Regions from separate parts of the Rhizobium lentis genome, predicted to be linked through region 1. Evidence: riboswitches for the same ligand, from Rfam matches in the RefSeq annotation. Region 1 holds a riboswitch; each other region holds the start of a gene.
The links. A riboswitch is a leader RNA that binds a small molecule or an ion and turns the genes downstream of it on or off. The one in region 1 is predicted to bind thiamine pyrophosphate.
Positions count from the first base shown of each region.

Region 1 (5,674 bases):
GGTCAAGCGTGCCGATCACGCCAGCCTCGGATTTCAGGAAATGCCCTTCGATCAACGCCTTCTGAGATGCTTTTACCAGTTGCGTGTTCATCAGCGCGCCGTTGCTTCCCGATATCAGCAGTTCGCAGGCTTCGTCGGGATGGTCGACGGAATAGGCATAACCCTGGCGCGTCGCCTGGATAAAAGCGCGGGCATTTTCCCGGTTTGCCGAGAGATAGGCGTCGCTGGAAACGATCACCGTCGTCTGCTCGTCCGGAATGCCATAGTCGGAATAGTGGAAGCGGCCGATCTTCCGGTTTTCCAGCTCGGCGGCGATGCCTTCCCAGGTGTAGATTTCCAGTGTGAAGTCAATCGAGCCATTGTCCAGCGCCTCATAAGCGGAGGTGCCGAGGGTGACGGTCTTGACGTCGCCCTTGCCGCCGTCATTGCGGATCATCGCCGAGACCAACGCGCTCTCCCAGGTGCCACCGAAGCCGCCATAGGTCTTGCCGTCGAGATCTCGAGGCCTCTTGATGTCGTCGCGCCCGCCCTTGAAGATCAGGCGTGCGGTTTCCGTCTGGACGACGCCGTAGACCATCTTCACGTCACCGCCGCCGGCACGCTGCGTTAGGGCCTCGATCTCGCTGCTGATGCCGAAGTCGGCAACTCCGTTCGACACCAGCGTGCCGGCGCTGGTGTCGGTAAAGGGTAGAATCTCGACATCGAGGCCGGCGGCCGCATAAAAGCCCTTCTCCTTGGCGACGTAAATGCCGATATGGTTCGTGTTGGGCGTCCAGTCGAGCGCGATGCGAACCTTTGCCGGCGCCGATTGAGCAAAGGCGGCGCGGCCGGCGAGGCTTGTTGCGATAGCGGCGAGAATCGTCTGTCGACGGGTGAGCAGCAGCATGGTGACCTCCTCAGGTCTCTAGAGATGATGCCGAAAATTGTGAGCGGTTTTCGGACGACATCAGGCTCTAACTCTTTAAATCAGAACAGGATTCAGATTTTAGGCCGACGGCCTAAAATCATCCTGTTCTAGCGGATGAAGCAGGGTTTGCAGGATTTCGGTCTCTATCGCCTGGGCCGCCGGCGAGCCGAGGTCGGCGATGCTTCTCGGGCGGGGCAGGGGAACGCGGAATTCGCGGATGACGCGCGCCGGACGGGCAGACAGCACGTAGATCCGATCGGAGAGAAAAACGGCCTCACGGACATCGTGGGTGATCAGCAGCGCCGTCCAGCGATGTTCGGTCCACATGCCTTGCAGCCACTCCTGGATCTGCGTGCGGGTCAGCGCATCGAGCGCGCCGAAGGGCTCGTCGAGCAGAAGCATGTCCTGTTTCTGGATGACGGTGCGCAGCAGCGCAGCACGCTGGCGCATGCCGCCGGAAAGGGAGGCGGGGTAGTGATGTTCGAAGCCGGCGAGGCCGAACCGATCGAAGAGCGGCGCAACAGCGGCGCGGGCGGCCCGCCGGCTCATGCCCTTCACTTCCAGCCCGAGGGCGGCATTGTCGATGATCCGGCGCCAGGGCATCAGCGCATCGCGTTGCGGCATGAAGGCAAAGGAATGTGGCGTCTCTTCCAATGCCGCACCATTAAAAAACATGTTGCCGGAATCGGGCCGCAGCGCCTGCGTCAGCAGTCTCAGAACGGTCGATTTTCCGGAACCGGATGGGCCGACGATCGAGACGAACTCGCCGTTTGCGACAGCGAGCGAAATGTCGCCCAAAACCTTCATGCCGTCGAAGGACTTCGAGATGTTGCGCAGCTCAAGCATCTGACCGGTCATCGGCGTCGTTCCTGGGATGGCTGCCAGGGCATGACGAAACGCTGGATCAGCAACGTCAGCGCGAAGAGGCAGAGCGTCAACAGAGCGCTGACGATAACGGCGGCAAGCACCAGATCGGGACGGAAATTGTTCTTGGCGTTGAGGATATAGATGCCGAGGCCGCGCGCGGCACCGGCATATTCGGCGAAAATTGCGCCGACGACGGCATAGGTGATCGAGATCCTGAGGCCGGCGAAGAAATAGGGCAGCGAGGAGGGAAGCCGCGCCAGGCGGAAAATGCGCCAGCGGCTCGCTTTCATCGAGTTCAAGAGCTCGGCAATGTCACGGTCGGTCGCCTCATAGCCCTGAAGCAGAGCGACGAGCAGCGGGAAGAAGGTGACGAGCGCCACCAGCAATATTTTCGGCAAGAGGCCGAAACCGAACCACAGAACGACAAGAGGTGCGATCGCCACCAGCGGCAAGGTCTGGCTGGCGATGAAGATCGGCAGCAATGCGCGGCGCATGAAGGGCATGAAGTCCATCAGGATGGAAGAGACGAAGGCGAAGGCGAGTGACAGCGCGAAACCGCCGAGCGTGGCACCGAGCGTCGGCCAAGTGTTTGATATCAGTGCCTCTCGGTTCAGCCAGCCTTGGATAAGGATGCGCGAAGGTGCCGGCAGGATGGAAGGTTTTATGCCGGAAAGATCGACGTAAAGTTCCCATGCCGCGAGAAAGGCAAAGCCTGCGAGCAAGGCGGGCATCGCGCGATAGATGGCGAGGCGGAGCGTCGCAAGACGCGAATCCGATGGTCGTGGCGATGTCATCGGCGTTCGATTTCGGGCTTTCGTCGGGCCGTTCGTGGCAACTTGTCGACGGCATCGGTCTCGATGCGCGGCCGCACCCGCTTGAGGGCGATTGCCATGACGGTAGCGATAATGATGCAGGCGGAACTGCCGGACGTGGGGTAAAGTGACACTTGCGCGCCGGAAAACATTTGGACCTCGCTCCGCTGGCATTACCCAGATCAGCTTAGAAGGGTCCGGAGACTTGCACCTCGCATCTCAGCCCCGGCGACACGGAGCTCCCCTGTTATTGCAGCGAAAACTATCATTCGGGTCTTCCTGCCGCAACCGCAAAATTGCAAAGCAGTCCGTCTGGCCGGATGGGACCGCAGATAAAAAACACCCGGACGGAGGTCCTGTCCGGGTGTTTTCCGAGGTTCCGTACCTGCCGGGAACGGAACCCGAGCGCTCACCTCTCAGGCGGCTATTCGGCAGGGGTGATCGGTATGGCGGCAAGCGTCGATGTCGTCATTTCACCTGTATCGATCGACGGTCTCACCGTCGCTCTTGCCTGCGCCGCGGCTTCACGGCCGAGGGAGGAGGGGTTATAAAACCTCAACCAATGTTGAGGTCAATAGGAATGAATACGGTTTCTGCAACGCCGCTCGGAAGGCTTCTGACGGTCGGAGAAGTGGCGCAACGCAGTGGTCTTGCCGTATCGGCGCTGCATTTCTATGAGGCCAAGGGGCTGATCTCGAGTATCCGCACGCGCGGCAACCAGCGGCGCTACGGACGCGATGTGCTTCGCCGGCTCGGCATCATCAAGGTGGCGCAACGTGTCGGCATTCCGCTTTCGGAAATCCAGACGGCATTTGCCTCCCTGCCGCAGGGACGCACGCCGACAGTCGCCGACTGGCAGACGCTGTCGGCGCGCTGGAAGAATGAACTCGATGCGCGAATCAGGCAGCTCAGCCTGCTGCGAGACCGCCTGACCGGCTGCATCGGCTGCGGCTGCCTGTCGATCGAAAGCTGCCCTTTGCGCAATCCCTTCGATCGACTCGGCGAGGAAGGGCCGGGCGCGCGGCTGCTGGAGGCCGAAAACGAAGTATGAGCTTTCAGGGGAGAGCCCTAGCCTCTCGCGGAAAGATGATGCCTGCCTTTCTTTCGGCGGGCGCGCTCATATGTTAAGGGCGAATGGCGCAACAGGCGGCATTGTCCGCGAGGAGGACGGCTTCGTGTTCCATCCGAGACTATTCGAAAATCGCAATGTCGTCGTGACCGGCGCCGGGCGGGGCATCGGCCTCGAAGTGGCGCGGCAGTTTCTGGACTGCGGCGCGAAAGTGATCGTCCATACCGGTCGCAAACCCGAACGGGACCTGCCGGATTTTCTGCTGACGGCTGAATCGGAAAGGCGGGCGCTGCTGTTGCACGCCGATTTCACCGCCGTCGGCGGTGCTGCGCAATTTGCTGAAAATGCGCTCGCCTTTTTCGACAAGGTGCATGTGCTGGTCAACAACGCCGGCACCATGCTCGGCCGTTTTCCGGCTGCGACACTGACTGACGCAGATTATGAAACGATCGTCCGCTTGAACCAGACGTCGGTGGTGGCGCTGACGCGTGCGTTGCTGCCGGCATTGAAAGCCGCGCAAGGCGCTGCCATCGTCAACACCGTTTCAATTTCCGCGCTCACCGGCGGCAGTCCCGGTTCTTCGATTTATTCTGCCTCGAAAGCCTTCGTTTCAACCTATTCCAAGGCGCTTGCCCGCGAACTTGCGCCGGATGGCATCCGCGTCAATTGCGTCTCGCCCGGAACGATCGAGACGGATTTCCATGAGCGCTATTCCTCCCGCGAGAAGCTGGAGCAGACGAGAAAGTCCATTCCCTTGCAGCGGCTGGGCACAGCGGAGGATTGCGCTCCGGCCTATCTGTTCCTGGCGGCACCCTCCCTCTCCGGGTACATTACCGGCCAGGTCCTCGAGATCAACGGCGGCCAGCTTATCTGCTGATTTAGTTAGACCTTTTTTGACATTTCATCACTTTTGGCAAATTCGCGTGTGCGAATATGCTATTGTGCTGATCCGCCTTTTCGCTTCCCTTCCGAGATGTCGAATGCCATTGCCCAAACCCGTGCCGGGAATGTCCGGTCAGGAACTGCACAAACTCGCTGGAAGCGCCCGTGAGGCGAGCGATCTGCTGAAGGCGCTGGCACACCAGACCCGGCTTCTGATCCTCTGCATACTCGCCACCGAGGAGCGGACGGTCGGAGAAATCGAAAACATTCTCGGCATTCAGCAGGCGATGGTCTCGCAGCAGCTCGCGCGTTTGAGGCTCGAAGGCCTCGTCAATACGCGCCGTCAGGGCAGGCTGGTCTATTACAGTATCGGCAATGCCAGCGTGGCTGTCTTCCTAGAATCACTGTTCGATCTTTTTCCGGCTGCTGAAAACAATTAGTACGCGCTCTTGCGGAGCACGGTTGCTGCGTCGAAGATAGGCTGATCCGGATGGTTCCACGCCGGATCGGGAGACCGGATGATCGACAAGCTGGAATTTTTCATCGCCCTTGCCAACGAAAAGCACTTCGGCCGAGCCGCGGAGGAATGCGGGATATCCCAACCGACGCTCTCGGCCGCCATCAGGCAGCTTGAAGATCAGCTTGGTGTAATGCTGGTGCAGCGCGGCTCACGATTTCAAGGGCTGACGCCGGAGGGGCAGCGCGTGCTTGAATGGGCGCGGCGCATCGTCGGCGATGCCCGCACCATGCGCGAGGAGATGCGCGCAGCGCGTCGCGGTCTTTCCGGCCACATTCGCCTCGCCGCCATTCCGACCGCGCTCGCCATGCTTTCGCGCATCACCACGCCCTTTCAGGAACGACATCCGGGAGTGACCTTCTCGATCGTCTCGCGAAACTCGCTGCAGGTGCTCAGCATGCTCGAAAATCTCGAAATCGACGCCGGCATCACCTATCTCGAAAACGAACCGCTTGGCCGCGTGACGACCGTGCCCCTTTATGCCGAGCGTTATAACCTCATCACGGCCGCAGGGAGCCCGCTGTCCGATCGCGACAAAGTGACCTGGCGGGAGGTCGGCGATCTTCGGCTTTGTCTATTGACTGCCGATATGCAAAACCGGCGCATCATCAATCGGCACC
Region 1 covers NZ_CP071454.1:1,516,064-1,521,737, reverse strand. Annotated here, with positions in the region: gene J0663_RS07295 (ABC transporter substrate-binding protein) at 1-886, opposite strand, end outside; partial or broken gene J0663_RS07290 (ABC transporter ATP-binding protein) at 954-1,765, opposite strand; gene J0663_RS07285 (ABC transporter permease) at 1,762-2,568, opposite strand; TPP riboswitch at 2,729-2,842, opposite strand; gene soxR (redox-sensitive transcriptional activator SoxR) at 3,167-3,637, shown strand; gene J0663_RS07275 (SDR family NAD(P)-dependent oxidoreductase) at 3,762-4,532, shown strand; gene J0663_RS07270 (ArsR/SmtB family transcription factor) at 4,636-4,977, shown strand; gene J0663_RS07265 (LysR family transcriptional regulator) at 5,056-5,674, shown strand, end outside.

Region 2 (5,674 bases), on a different replicon from region 1:
CGAGCCGGCAGGATCAAAGGCTTCCCCGTTGCCGGCGGGATGTATCAACCTTCATCCTCATTCGCGCGCCGCCATGGCGCGGTCGCGGCCAGCCACTGCCGCGTGCGGGCCTCGGGATCCGAGTTGCGGGTGATATCGGTGACCACGGCGGCACTATCGGCACCTTTTTCCAGCACCAGCGGCGCGCGTTCGGCGGTGATCCCACCGATGGCGACGAGCGGTATCGCGCCGACTCGCTGGCGCCAGTCGAGAAGGCGTTCGACCCCCTGCGGCGCCCATTTCATCTCTTTGAGAACGGTGGGCCAGACTGGTCCGAGCGCAACATAATCCGGCTCGGCCGCCAGCGCCGTCTCGAGCTCCGATGGGTCATGCGTGGAAAGGCCGAGCCTCAGGCCGGCGCGACGAATGGCATTCCTGTCGGCGGCCATCAGGTCTTCCTGTCCGAGATGAACGAAATCGCATCCTTCATCTATCGCCAGCTTCCAATAGTCGTTGACGACCAATTGGCAAGCCGCTGCCGCGCAGGCAGCCTTCGAACGCCGGATCTGCTCGCGAAGCACGGAGTCCGGGCAGTCCTTGATGCGCAGTTGGACGAGTTTGACGCCGAGCGGCACGAGACGCTCGACCCATTCGGCGCTGTCGACGATGAGATAGAAGGGATCGAGCTTCATGTGAAGACGGCCTTTCCGATGACGGGAGTGGATGGGACGGCGATGTCGCGTGGCTCCAGCGGTACGGCGCCATGTGCCAGGCGGCCGGCTTCGATGGCAAGCGCGAATGCCTCGGCGATGGTGGCGGGATCGCCTGCGCCGGCAACGGCGGTGTTGAGAAGTACGGCATCATAACCGTACTCCATGACGGCGGCGGCATGAGACGGGCGGCCGATGCCGGCATCGATGATCAGCGGCACATCCGGAAAATGCGCGCGAAACGCCCTTAGCGCCATCGGGTTCAGCGGCCCTTGAGCGGAACCGATCGGCGCGCACCAGGGCATCAGCACACGGCAGCCGGCCTCCAGCAGCCTTTCGGCCACGACAAGGTCGTCGGTCGTATAGGGGAAGACCTGAAAGCCCTCGCCGTTCAGGATGCGGGCCGCTTCGACAAGGCCGAAGACGTCAGGCTGCAGCGTATCATGATGACCGATGACTTCGAGCTTGATCCAGTCGGTGCGGAACACGTCGCGCGCCATCTTCGCCGTCAGCACAGCCTCCTGCACGCTATGACATCCGGCCGTATTCGGCAGCACGCGCACGCCAAGCTCACCGATCAGGTCGAAGAAGGCGCCGCCCGCTTTGCCGCCGACGGCTTCGCGCCGAAGCGACACGGTGACGATCTCCGTTTTCGAGCGCCTCACCGATTCTGCAAGGATCGCTGGAGACGGATAGCGGGCGGTGCCGAGCAGCAGTCGGGAGCGGACTTCGACATCATAAAGTTTCAGCATCTCAGCCTCCTTGCATGGGTGAGAGAATTTCGATGCGGTCGCGTTCGCCGAGCCTGAAATCGGCGCGGTCCTCGCGGTGCACCAGCTCACCGTTGACTGCGGTTGCCAGCCATCCGCCTTCGTAGTCCAGAGCGAGAAGAAGATCTGCGAGCGTCGTGGCCGCGACCTCCTGTTCCTCGCCATTGATGATGAAGGTCATGATGCCCTCCTTTCCGGTTGCTTCTGTTCTCCAAGGAGACGCCGCGCCACCTCGCCTGCCATGGCCGGCGCCAGCAGAAAGCCGTGGCGGTAGAGGCCATTGACATGGAAGGTGCGGCCTTCCTGCGTCACCCGCGGAAGATTGTCGGGATAAGCCGGCCGCACGCCTGCGCCGGTTTCCGTAACCCGTGCCTCCCCGAAGGCAGGATTGAGAGCATAGGCGGCATTTAGCAGCTCCATCAGCGAGCGCGCGGTAATCGGGCCGGTATCATTGCTTTCGATCATCGTCGCCCCGATCAAGAAACGATGTCTTTCGCGCGGCACGATATAGATCGGATGACGTGGATGCAGCAGGCGAACGGGACGAGAGAGCGTTATCTCGTTCGTTTCGACGCAAAGCATCTCTCCGCGAACGCCGCGCAATCCGGGCAATCGGCCGATCTGCGCTGCCCCGGTGCAGTCGATCACGCGATCATAATGGGCAAGGTCAGCATCGCCGGCAACGCCGAAGATGAGACGCATGCGGGCCTCCTCGAGTCCGGCGGCCAGCGCCGAGAGCGCCTGTCGCGGGTCAAGATGCGCTTCCTGCCGGAAGAACAATGCCCTGCGGAAGCGGCCCGCAAGATCGGGTTCCAGCGCCGCGATCGCCTGCTCGTCCAGCCATTCCCATCCGCTTGTCCGGCGGGAAAAGCGGTCGAGTTCGCCGGCATCGCGCCCGGCTGCCACGACAAGCGTCCCCCGGCGAGTGACGTGACCGGGCAGTGCTGCCTCCCACCAATCGGCGGCAAGACGACCGAGCGCCAGTACCGGCTCCTCCGCGCTTTCCCTTTCGCACCATGGAGCCAGCATGCCGCCGGCAAAGCCGGATGCGCCAGCGCCGACCCGGTCGCCTTGCTCAGCGACGCTGACCCGGAAACCGTGCCGATAGAGCTGCCACGCAACGGTGAGGCCGGCAACGCCGGCCCCCTTGACGAGAATGTCCATCGTCATTCCTCGGCGGGCGTTTTCGCCGCGTCAACGACCGGCATGTAGAGATCACCGCCATCGCGATATCTGGCGGCCATGGCTTCCAGTCCCTCTTTCTGGGCTTCGGCTCGAATGTCGTGGGAAATTCGCATGGAACAGAATTTCGGGCCGCACATCGAGCAGAAATGCGCCACTTTGTGCGCCTCCTTCGGCAGGGTTTCGTCATGGAAGGAGCGGGCCGTTTCCGGGTCGAGGGAGAGATTGAACTGGTCTTCCCAGCGGAATTCGAACCGCGCCCGCGACAGCGCATCGTCGCGGATGCGGGCGGCCGGATGTCCCTTGGCAAGGTCGGCTGCATGAGCGGCGATCTTGTAGGTGATGACGCCGGTCTTGACGTCGCTGCGGTCAGGCAGCCCCAGATGCTCCTTCGGCGTGACGTAGCAGAGCATGGCCGTGCCGAACCAGCCGATCATCGCGGCTCCGATGCCGGAGGTGATGTGGTCATAGCCCGGCGCGATGTCGGTCGTCAGCGGTCCGAGCGTATAGAAGGGAGCTTCGCCGCAGACCTTGAGCTGCTTGTCCATATTCTCTTTGATCTTGTGCATCGGCACGTGGCCGGGGCCTTCGATCATCACCTGGCAATCCCCGGCCCAGGCGATCTTGGTCAGTTCGCCGAGGGTTTCGAGCTCGGCAAACTGCGCTGCGTCATTGGCATCGGCGATCGAGCCGGGGCGAAGACCGTCCCCGAGCGAGAAGGAGACGTCGTAAGCGCGGCAGATCTCGCAGATTTCCTCGAAGTGCTCGTAAAGGAAGCTTTCCTTGTGGTGATGCAGGCACCACTTGGCCATGATCGAGCCACCGCGTGAGACGATGCCGGTGACACGATTGACGGTGAGCGGGATATAGGCAAGCCGCACGCCCGCATGAATGGTGAAATAATCGACCCCCTGCTCAGCCTGTTCGATCAGCGTATCGCGGTAGACTTCCCATGTCAGGTCCTCGGCAATACCGTTCACCTTTTCAAGCGCCTGGTAGAGCGGCACCGTTCCGATCGGAACCGGCGAATTGCGAATGATCCATTCCCGGATATTGTGAATGTTGCGGCCGGTGGAGAGGTCCATAACCGTGTCGGCGCCCCAGCGGATCGCCCAGACCATCTTTTCCACCTCTTCCGCCATCGACGAGGTGACCGCCGAGTTGCCGATATTGGCGTTGATCTTCACCAGGAAATTCCGGCCGATGATCATCGGCTCGGACTCGGGGTGGTTGATGTTGGCCGGAATGATCGCGCGGCCCGCCGCAACTTCCCGCCGCACGAATTCGGGCGTCACGGAATCGGGAATATCAGCGCCAAAGCTCTCGCCGTCGCGCGCGAGCGCCTCCTTTGCGGCCTGCCGGCCAAGGTTTTCGCGGATCGCGATGAACTCCATTTCCGGCGTGACGATGCCGGCGCGCGCATAGGCGAGCTGGGTGACGGCGCGGCCCGCTTTTGCCTTTAGCGGCGTGTTGCGGATGGGAAATTCCGGCGTCAGCCGCTCGCCTGCGGCAAAACCATTGTCCTCAGGCTTCACCATCCGGCCTTCATAGGCTTCGACGTCGCCGCGCGTCCTGATCCAGCTCTCGCGCAATCGCGGCAGCCCGGCGTCGATCGAGACTGTATGCGCCGGATCGGTATAGGGGCCGGAGGAATCATAGACCGTGACCGGTGGTTCGCCGGAGGTCGGGTGAAGGCTGATTTCGCGCATCGGCACGCGCAGATCCGGATAGAGTGCTCCGGGCTTGACGACCTTGGTCGAGGCCGGAAGCGGGCCGGTGGTGACGATCGGAGTAAGCTTGGGTGCGACAATATTCATGGGTGAGGCTCCAAGGTTTGACGTTTGGAGACCCAGTTCCAGTGTTGGAATGATGGAAAGACTCAAGCGACAAAGCGAAATCCGCCCGACAGCCGCAGCGTCCGCACCGTCCCTACGCCAGTATGAACTGGATCAGGTTCAACGGGTCACTGCGCCACAAACGGCAAAGCCGCATTGTTCAGCAGAATCTCAGCCCCTTGCCGGGACACCCCTGGTGAATACCTGCATCAAAGACCGCTGCGGCCCTGATGTCAAGAAGCCCTCTCTCCTATCGGATCCGGTCCCACGGTTTAAATATGAGTGCAGCGGAAGGGCGGTTTGGAGAAATCTCTTTTGTTTTTCATGTATATAACCAAGCAAGGCCATCCCCGCTCTCGGTTGCGGAGGCCTATGGCGGCCCGGAGCTCGGCAGGATTGGCACCCCGACGTCTCTGGTCTAGTCTCGAATTCTCCTGCGGGGCTTTCAGCCGCAGCCGGTAATTGAACGAAAGAGATTTTCATGACCACGCATCGTTTCATTCCGACGGTCTTCCATAATGTCATCGGTTCTCTACCGGCGGCGCTCCGTATTGCGAGTGGCGATACCGTGGTCACCGAGACGCTCGACGCGATCGGCTATGACAAGAACGGCATCAGGCAGGCATCTGGTCCGAACCCGATGAACGGCCCGATTTTCGTCGAGGGCGCCGAGCCCGGCGATGCGCTGAAGGTAGAGATCGTCAGCATGATCCCGACCAGGGGCACCGGTTTTACCCGAAGCATCGTTGCGGCCAATGTCATCGATCCGGAAACGGCTCGCGACCTGCCGCCGCGCGATATGGCGATCTGGGCGATCGACCGCGAAGCATTGACCGTCCGGCTGGCGGAGCCGGTCCCCGGCCTCGAAAATTTCGTCCTGCCGCTCGCGCCGATGATCGGCTGTTTCGGGGTTGCGCCGAGCCTCGGCCAAGCGATATCGACCGCGACCAGCGGCGAGTATGGCGGCAACATGGACTATCGCCTGTTCGGACCGGGAACCACGGTTTGTTTCCCCATATCGGCGCCAGGAGCCCTTTTCTTTTTGGGCGATTGCCATGCCGTACAGGGAGATGGCGAGATTGTCGGCACCGGCATCGAAACCAGTTTCGAGGTCACGGTGCGACTGACGGTCGAAAAGAGAGCTGGCCTCGTCTGGCCGCGCGGAGAAACTGCCGAAGACATCTTCACCATCGGCAAT
Region 2 covers NZ_CP071455.1:11,567-17,240, forward strand. Annotated here, with positions in the region: gene J0663_RS22215 (thiamine phosphate synthase) at 45-671, opposite strand; gene J0663_RS22220 (thiazole synthase) at 668-1,441, opposite strand; gene thiS (sulfur carrier protein ThiS) at 1,443-1,640, opposite strand; gene thiO (glycine oxidase ThiO) at 1,637-2,623, opposite strand; gene thiC (phosphomethylpyrimidine synthase ThiC) at 2,626-4,458, opposite strand; TPP riboswitch at 4,550-4,681, opposite strand; gene J0663_RS22240 (acetamidase/formamidase family protein) at 4,958-5,674, shown strand, end outside.
Region 2: it holds a riboswitch for thiamine pyrophosphate, as region 1 does, so the genes downstream of both, thiC (phosphomethylpyrimidine synthase ThiC) here and J0663_RS07285 (ABC transporter permease) in region 1, are expected to answer to the same signal.

Region 3 (5,674 bases), on a different replicon from region 1:
AAGCCGAAGACGGTCTCGGTGACAACCGCACCCGAGATCAGCACGGCGGCGGTCAGGCCGAGCACGGTCAGGATCGGGATCAGCGCATTCTTCAGTGCATGCTTGAGGATGACCTTGCGCTCGATCAGCCCCTTGGCGCGCGCGGTGCGGATATAGTCGTCGCCGAGCACATCGAGCATCGAGGCGCGGGTAAAGCGCAGGATCAGCGCCGAAGAGACGATACCGAGCGCGAAGGCCGGCAGCGTCAGGTGATACATCCGGTCCGCAAAGGTCGAGCCCGGCCCGCCATAACCCGAGACTGGGAAGAGGTTGAGCCGGACGGCGAAGAACTGCATCAGGATGAGGCCGAGCCAGAAGCTTGGAATGCTGGCGGCGAACATGGCGAGCGTCGTGGCCGCCTGGTCAATGAAGGAACCACGTCGATAGGCGGCATAGATGCCGATCGGCAGGGCGATGATGCTGGCGATGGCAAGCGAAAACAGCGTCAGGAAGAAGGTCGGTTCGGCCCGATCGACAAGTGCTGCGGTGACCGGCATGTTGAGGAAGATCGACTGGCCGAGATCGCCCTTCAGCAACTGGCCTATATAATAGGCATATTGCAGCCCGAGCGATTGATCGAGGCCGAGCCGGGCCCGGAGATCGGCAATATCCTGCGGCGTCGCATCTGGCCCGAGCATGACGGCGGCCGGATCGCCCGGCGTCACGCGCACGATGACGAAGACGATCGTGACGACCAGAAACATCACGACGATCATGCCGAACAGGCGCTGGAGGATGTAGCGTATCATCCGAACCTTGCTCCTGTTGTTGATGCATGGAGCACCGTCGCGGACCTCGCCCTCCCTCTTCCCTCATTCCTGTGATCGTCACAGGAATCCAGCGCGCCCAAGTCCTTGGGCGCGAAAGAAGCTTCCACTGGATAAGGGTCATTCACGGCGCAGACGCGCCGTGGCTGGATTCCTGTGACGAGCACAGGAATGAGGGAGAGAGAGGCGGCCACAGGAATCACTCCATCACTTCTTGATCGAGGCATTCCAGAAATACGGCCAGGGAGCCGGATCGACGCCTTCGAGCTTGACCGATTTCGCCGAGACGGCGTTGAAATCGCCGATCTTCATGAAGGGCGCGTCTGCATAAACGGCCTTCTGGACATCGGCCCAGAGCGCCACGCGCTTCTTCGGATCGACTTCGGACGTGAAGGCGTCGACGGCGGCCTTGCGGGCCGGCGTATCCCACCAGCCGGGCGAACTCGTCGACAGCGAGCCGATGAGCGCCGGCTCCGGCAGGAAGGGGCTGTGGGTGATGTAGATGTCCCAGAGCTTCGGATCGGTGCGGCGCTGCGTCAGCGTCGCCCAATCCACGACCTGCATGTCGACGGTGAAGCCGGCAAGCTTCAGATATTCGGCGGCGACCTGCGCCATCTTGTAGTGGAACTCGTACTGACGGCTGGTCAGGATGCGGATCGGCTCGCCGTTGTAGCCGGCCTTCTTGGCGGCAGCCGCCGCCCCTTCCGGATCGGCGACATTATAGGCACCCTCGACGCCGGCATCCGTCGACCAGGCAAAGGACTTCGGATAGATGGCGCCGTCGAGCGCATAAAAATCCTTGCTGCCGAAAGCCGCCGCCAGCATGTCTTCCATGCTGAGCGCCTGGCGGATCGCCTTGCGCACCTCGACGTTTGCAGCAGCACCTTCCTTGGTGTTGAAGACGAAAACCGGATAGCCGAAGGGCTTCAGCATGACCGGCTGCGAGGCGGTCGATGCCTTCAGTTTGTCGTAGGATTCGACCGGGATCGAGTCGACATAATCATACTGGCCGGAAATGGCGGCCTCGACGCGGGTGTTCGGGTCCGGCACCGGCACGAAGCGGATTTCATCGAGATATTGATGACGGGCGCCGCCATAACCATCGCTGTCGCCGCTGCGCGAGACATACCCGTCGAAGCGGACGAGCTGGATATACTGGTCGGCCTTGCGCTCCTTCAGCATATAGGGGCCGGTGCCGATGAATTCCTTCATCGGCTCGTCCTGCTTTTCGGACGGGATGATGATCGCCGCCGAATTGTTGAAGGCGAGCAGCGAGGTCAGCGGCGCATAGGGCTGCTTCAGGGTGATGGTAACCGTCGACGGATCGGTCGCCGCGATCTTGTCGATGAAGCCCGCCACCTGCTTGCCGCGCGAGGCGATCTTCATCCATCGGCCAAGCGAGGCGACGACATCCTCCGACGTCATCTCTGTATTGTCGTGGAACTTGATGCCGGTCCTGAGCTTGATCGTATAGGTTTTGCCGTCGGCGCTGATCTCAGGCAGGCTCTCGGCCAGCAGCGGCGTGACATTCCAGCTCTTGTCGAAAGTATAGAGCGTTTCGAAAATATGCTGCGTGACGATGCCGACGAGATCGGCCGTCGACGACATCGGATCGAGCGTCGGCGGCTCGCCGATCGTCGCGACATTGATGACACCGCCCTTTTCCTGGGCAAGCAGCGTCGAAGGCAGGGCGACAAGGGCAGTGCCGAGAAGGAATGCGACCAATGTTTTCATGATAAGGCTCCCAGCTGAGTTCCACAATTATGCAATTCATCTTTTTGTAACAGAATAGGAGATGGAATTATCGTGTCAAGCTGAGGCCGCGGATTATGTTATCGAACCACACCGGACAGGGCGCGAGATCACCGGCCGCGGCCGGCCACCCGCGCGGGATTGGGCATCATGGAGACGTAATGAAGGGGCAGCGCCCAGGACTTCAGGAAAGGGAGAATGAAATGAATATCGACTTCAACCAGGGAAAATGGCTGAACGAGCCGGCCAGCTGGCACGCCGACGACACCGGCCTGACGATGACAACAGGCGAGAAGACCGATTTTTGGCGCGAAACCTATTACGGCTTCACCCGCGACAGCGGCCACTTCCTCGCCTTTCCCACCGGCGAGAGCTTCACCGCGCAGATCCGCATCCAGGGCGAATTCCGCACCCTCTACGACCAGGCCGGCCTGATGGTGCGCATTGACGAAAAACGCTGGGTGAAGACAGGCGTCGAATTCACCGACGGCGAACCCTTCCTCAGCACCGTCGTCACCGACGGCAGATCCGACTGGTCAGTGTCGCAGCCCTTCAAGGAATTGGAGGATTTCCGCATCCGCGTGACGGTGGCAAACGGCGCAATGCGCATCCAGGCCTCCCGCGACGGCAGCCATTGGCCGCTACTGCGGTTAGCGCCCTTCCCGGCTGCCGATCGCTATGAGGTGGGGCCGACAGCCTGTACGCCGGAGCGGAGTGGGTTGAGGGTGCGGTTTTCGGAGTTTTCGGTTGGGCCGGCGATTACGACGGGGCTGCATGATTTGAGTTAGGCAAAATGCCTTCAGGATTGCGCTGGGAAGGCCTCCAGCAATGTCCACGCCCAAGGGCAGCCGCTCCGAAATACCGGAATACTCACTTTCGGAGTGACAGCCGCGCCCATCTCTGCGAAAAGAAACAGGATGAGAGACAGGGGCGTTCGTCGACAGACGGGCTGAGAAGAACCCTTCGAACCTGAACCGGATAATGCCGGCGGAGGGAGTCGCTCGGGGCACCGCGCTCAGGGGCCCCGCGCCTGCCCCGCCCGAAAGGGGCACCATGCAGAACAGAACTACACCGGGCGCCATGCTGAAGGCGATGCGCGAAAAGCCGCCGCTCGTTCAGTGCATCACCAATTATGTTGCCATGAACATCGCGGCCAACGTGCTGCTGGCATCCGGCGCTTCGCCCGCCATGGTGCACGCCGCAGAAGAAGCCGGCGAATTCGCCGGCATCGCAAGCGCGCTGACCGTCAATATCGGCACGCTGTCGACGCAATGGCTCGACGGCATGCAGGCGGCGGCGAAGGCCGCGGCATCCGCCGGAAAGCCCTGGGTCCTTGATCCGGTCGCCCACTATGCCACGGCCTTCCGCCGCAATGCGGTCGCCGATCTGCTGGCGCTCAAGCCGACGATCATCCGCGGCAACGCTTCCGAAATCATCGCACTTGCTGGCGGAGAAAGCCGCGGCCAAGGCGTCGACAGCCGCGATCCGGTCGATGAGGCGGAGGAGTCGGCGCGGCGGCTCGCCGAGCGGCAGCAGGCGATCGTCGCCGTCACCGGTGCGGTCGATTTCGTTACCGATGGCCAAAGGGCCGTCCGCGTCCATGGCGGATCGGTCCTGATGCCGCGGGTCACGGCGCTTGGCTGCTCGCTCACCTGCCTCGTCGGTGCCTTCGCCGCCACAGTGCCGGAGGATATGTTCGGGGCGACAGTCGCCGCGCTTGCGACCTTCGCGGTCGCCGGGGAGGATGCCGCACTCGGAGCGGCCGGCCCCGGCTCCTTTTCCTGGCGTTTCCTCGATGCGCTGTCGGCGCTCGACGCCGAAACGCTCGACGCCAGGGCAAGGATATCGGCCGCATGAAGGCGTTCGACCTCTCGCTCTATCTCGTTCTCGACCCTGATCTCTGCGCCGGGATCGGCATGGTCGAGACCGCACGCCTTGCCGTTGCCGGCGGCGCGACGATGGTGCAATTGCGTGACAAACAGGCCGGCACAGCCCGTATGATCGAGACGGGCCGCGCCTTGAGAGCGGCGCTCGATGGCACCGGCGCGCTCCTCATCGTCAACGACGATGCCGAGGCGGCCATCGCCATCGGCGCCGATGGCCTGCATATAGGCCAGGAGGACATGGATGCGCGCACCGCGCGAGGGATGATCGGACCCGAGATGATCCTCGGCCTCTCGGTGGAAACAGCGCCGCTTGCGGCCGCCGTCGACCCTGATCTCGTCGATTACACCGGCGTCGGACCGGTGTTTGCGACACCGACCAAGGCCGACCACAAGCAGCCGATCGGCTTTGACGGTCTTGCAAGGCTGGTGAAGGCCTCGCCGGTGCCGTCGGTCGCTATCGGCGGTCTCAAGGCGGACCATGTGGCCGAGGTATTTGCAGCAGGCGCCAGGGGGCTTGCCGTCGTCTCCGCCATCGCGGGCACGCCAGACCCCGAGGCGGCCACGCGCCGCATCGCCGCAGAAATCCGAAAGGTGCGTCCATGATCCGCAACGTCCTCTCCATCGCCGGCTCCGACCCCTCGGGCGGCGCCGGCATCCAGGCCGACCTCAAGGCCTTTTCCGCCCGCGGCGTCTATGGCATGGCGGTGCTGACGGCGCTGACGGCGCAGAACACGCAAGGTGTGACCGGCGTGCATCTGGTGCCGCCGCAATTCGTCGCCGACCAGATCAATGCCGTCTTTGCCGATGTGCGCGTCGATGCCGTCAAGATCGGCATGATCGCCAATGCCGGCATCGCCGAGGCTGTTGCCGCAGCGCTTGGCGATCGGCGCGGCATCATCGTTCTCGATCCGGTGATGATCGCCAAGGGCGGCGCCGCCCTGCTCGCGCCCGAGGCGGTCGACGTGCTGACCCGGCGGCTGCTGCCGCTCGCGACGCTTCTGACCCCGAACCTGCCGGAAGCCGCCGCCCTGCTGCGTTTTCCAGTCGCAACAAACCGCGCGGAGATGGCCGCCCAGGCCGAGCGGCTGCGCGCCCTCGGGCCGGCTGCCGTGCTGGTCAAGGGCGGACATCTCGACGGCGACGAGAGCCCCGACGTGCTTGCCACCGCCGACGGCCTCTACTGGTTCGAAGCCCGACGCGTGCCGACCAAGAACACCCACGGCACCGGCT
Region 3 covers NZ_CP071456.1:201,077-206,750, forward strand. Annotated here, with positions in the region: gene J0663_RS27285 (ABC transporter permease) at 1-788, opposite strand, end outside; gene J0663_RS27290 (ABC transporter substrate-binding protein) at 1,014-2,540, opposite strand; gene J0663_RS27295 (DUF1349 domain-containing protein) at 2,762-3,346, shown strand; TPP riboswitch at 3,475-3,571, shown strand; gene thiM (hydroxyethylthiazole kinase) at 3,612-4,415, shown strand; gene thiE (thiamine phosphate synthase) at 4,412-5,047, shown strand; gene thiD (bifunctional hydroxymethylpyrimidine kinase/phosphomethylpyrimidine kinase) at 5,044-5,674, shown strand, end outside.
Region 3: it holds a riboswitch for thiamine pyrophosphate, as region 1 does, so the genes downstream of both, thiM (hydroxyethylthiazole kinase) here and J0663_RS07285 (ABC transporter permease) in region 1, are expected to answer to the same signal.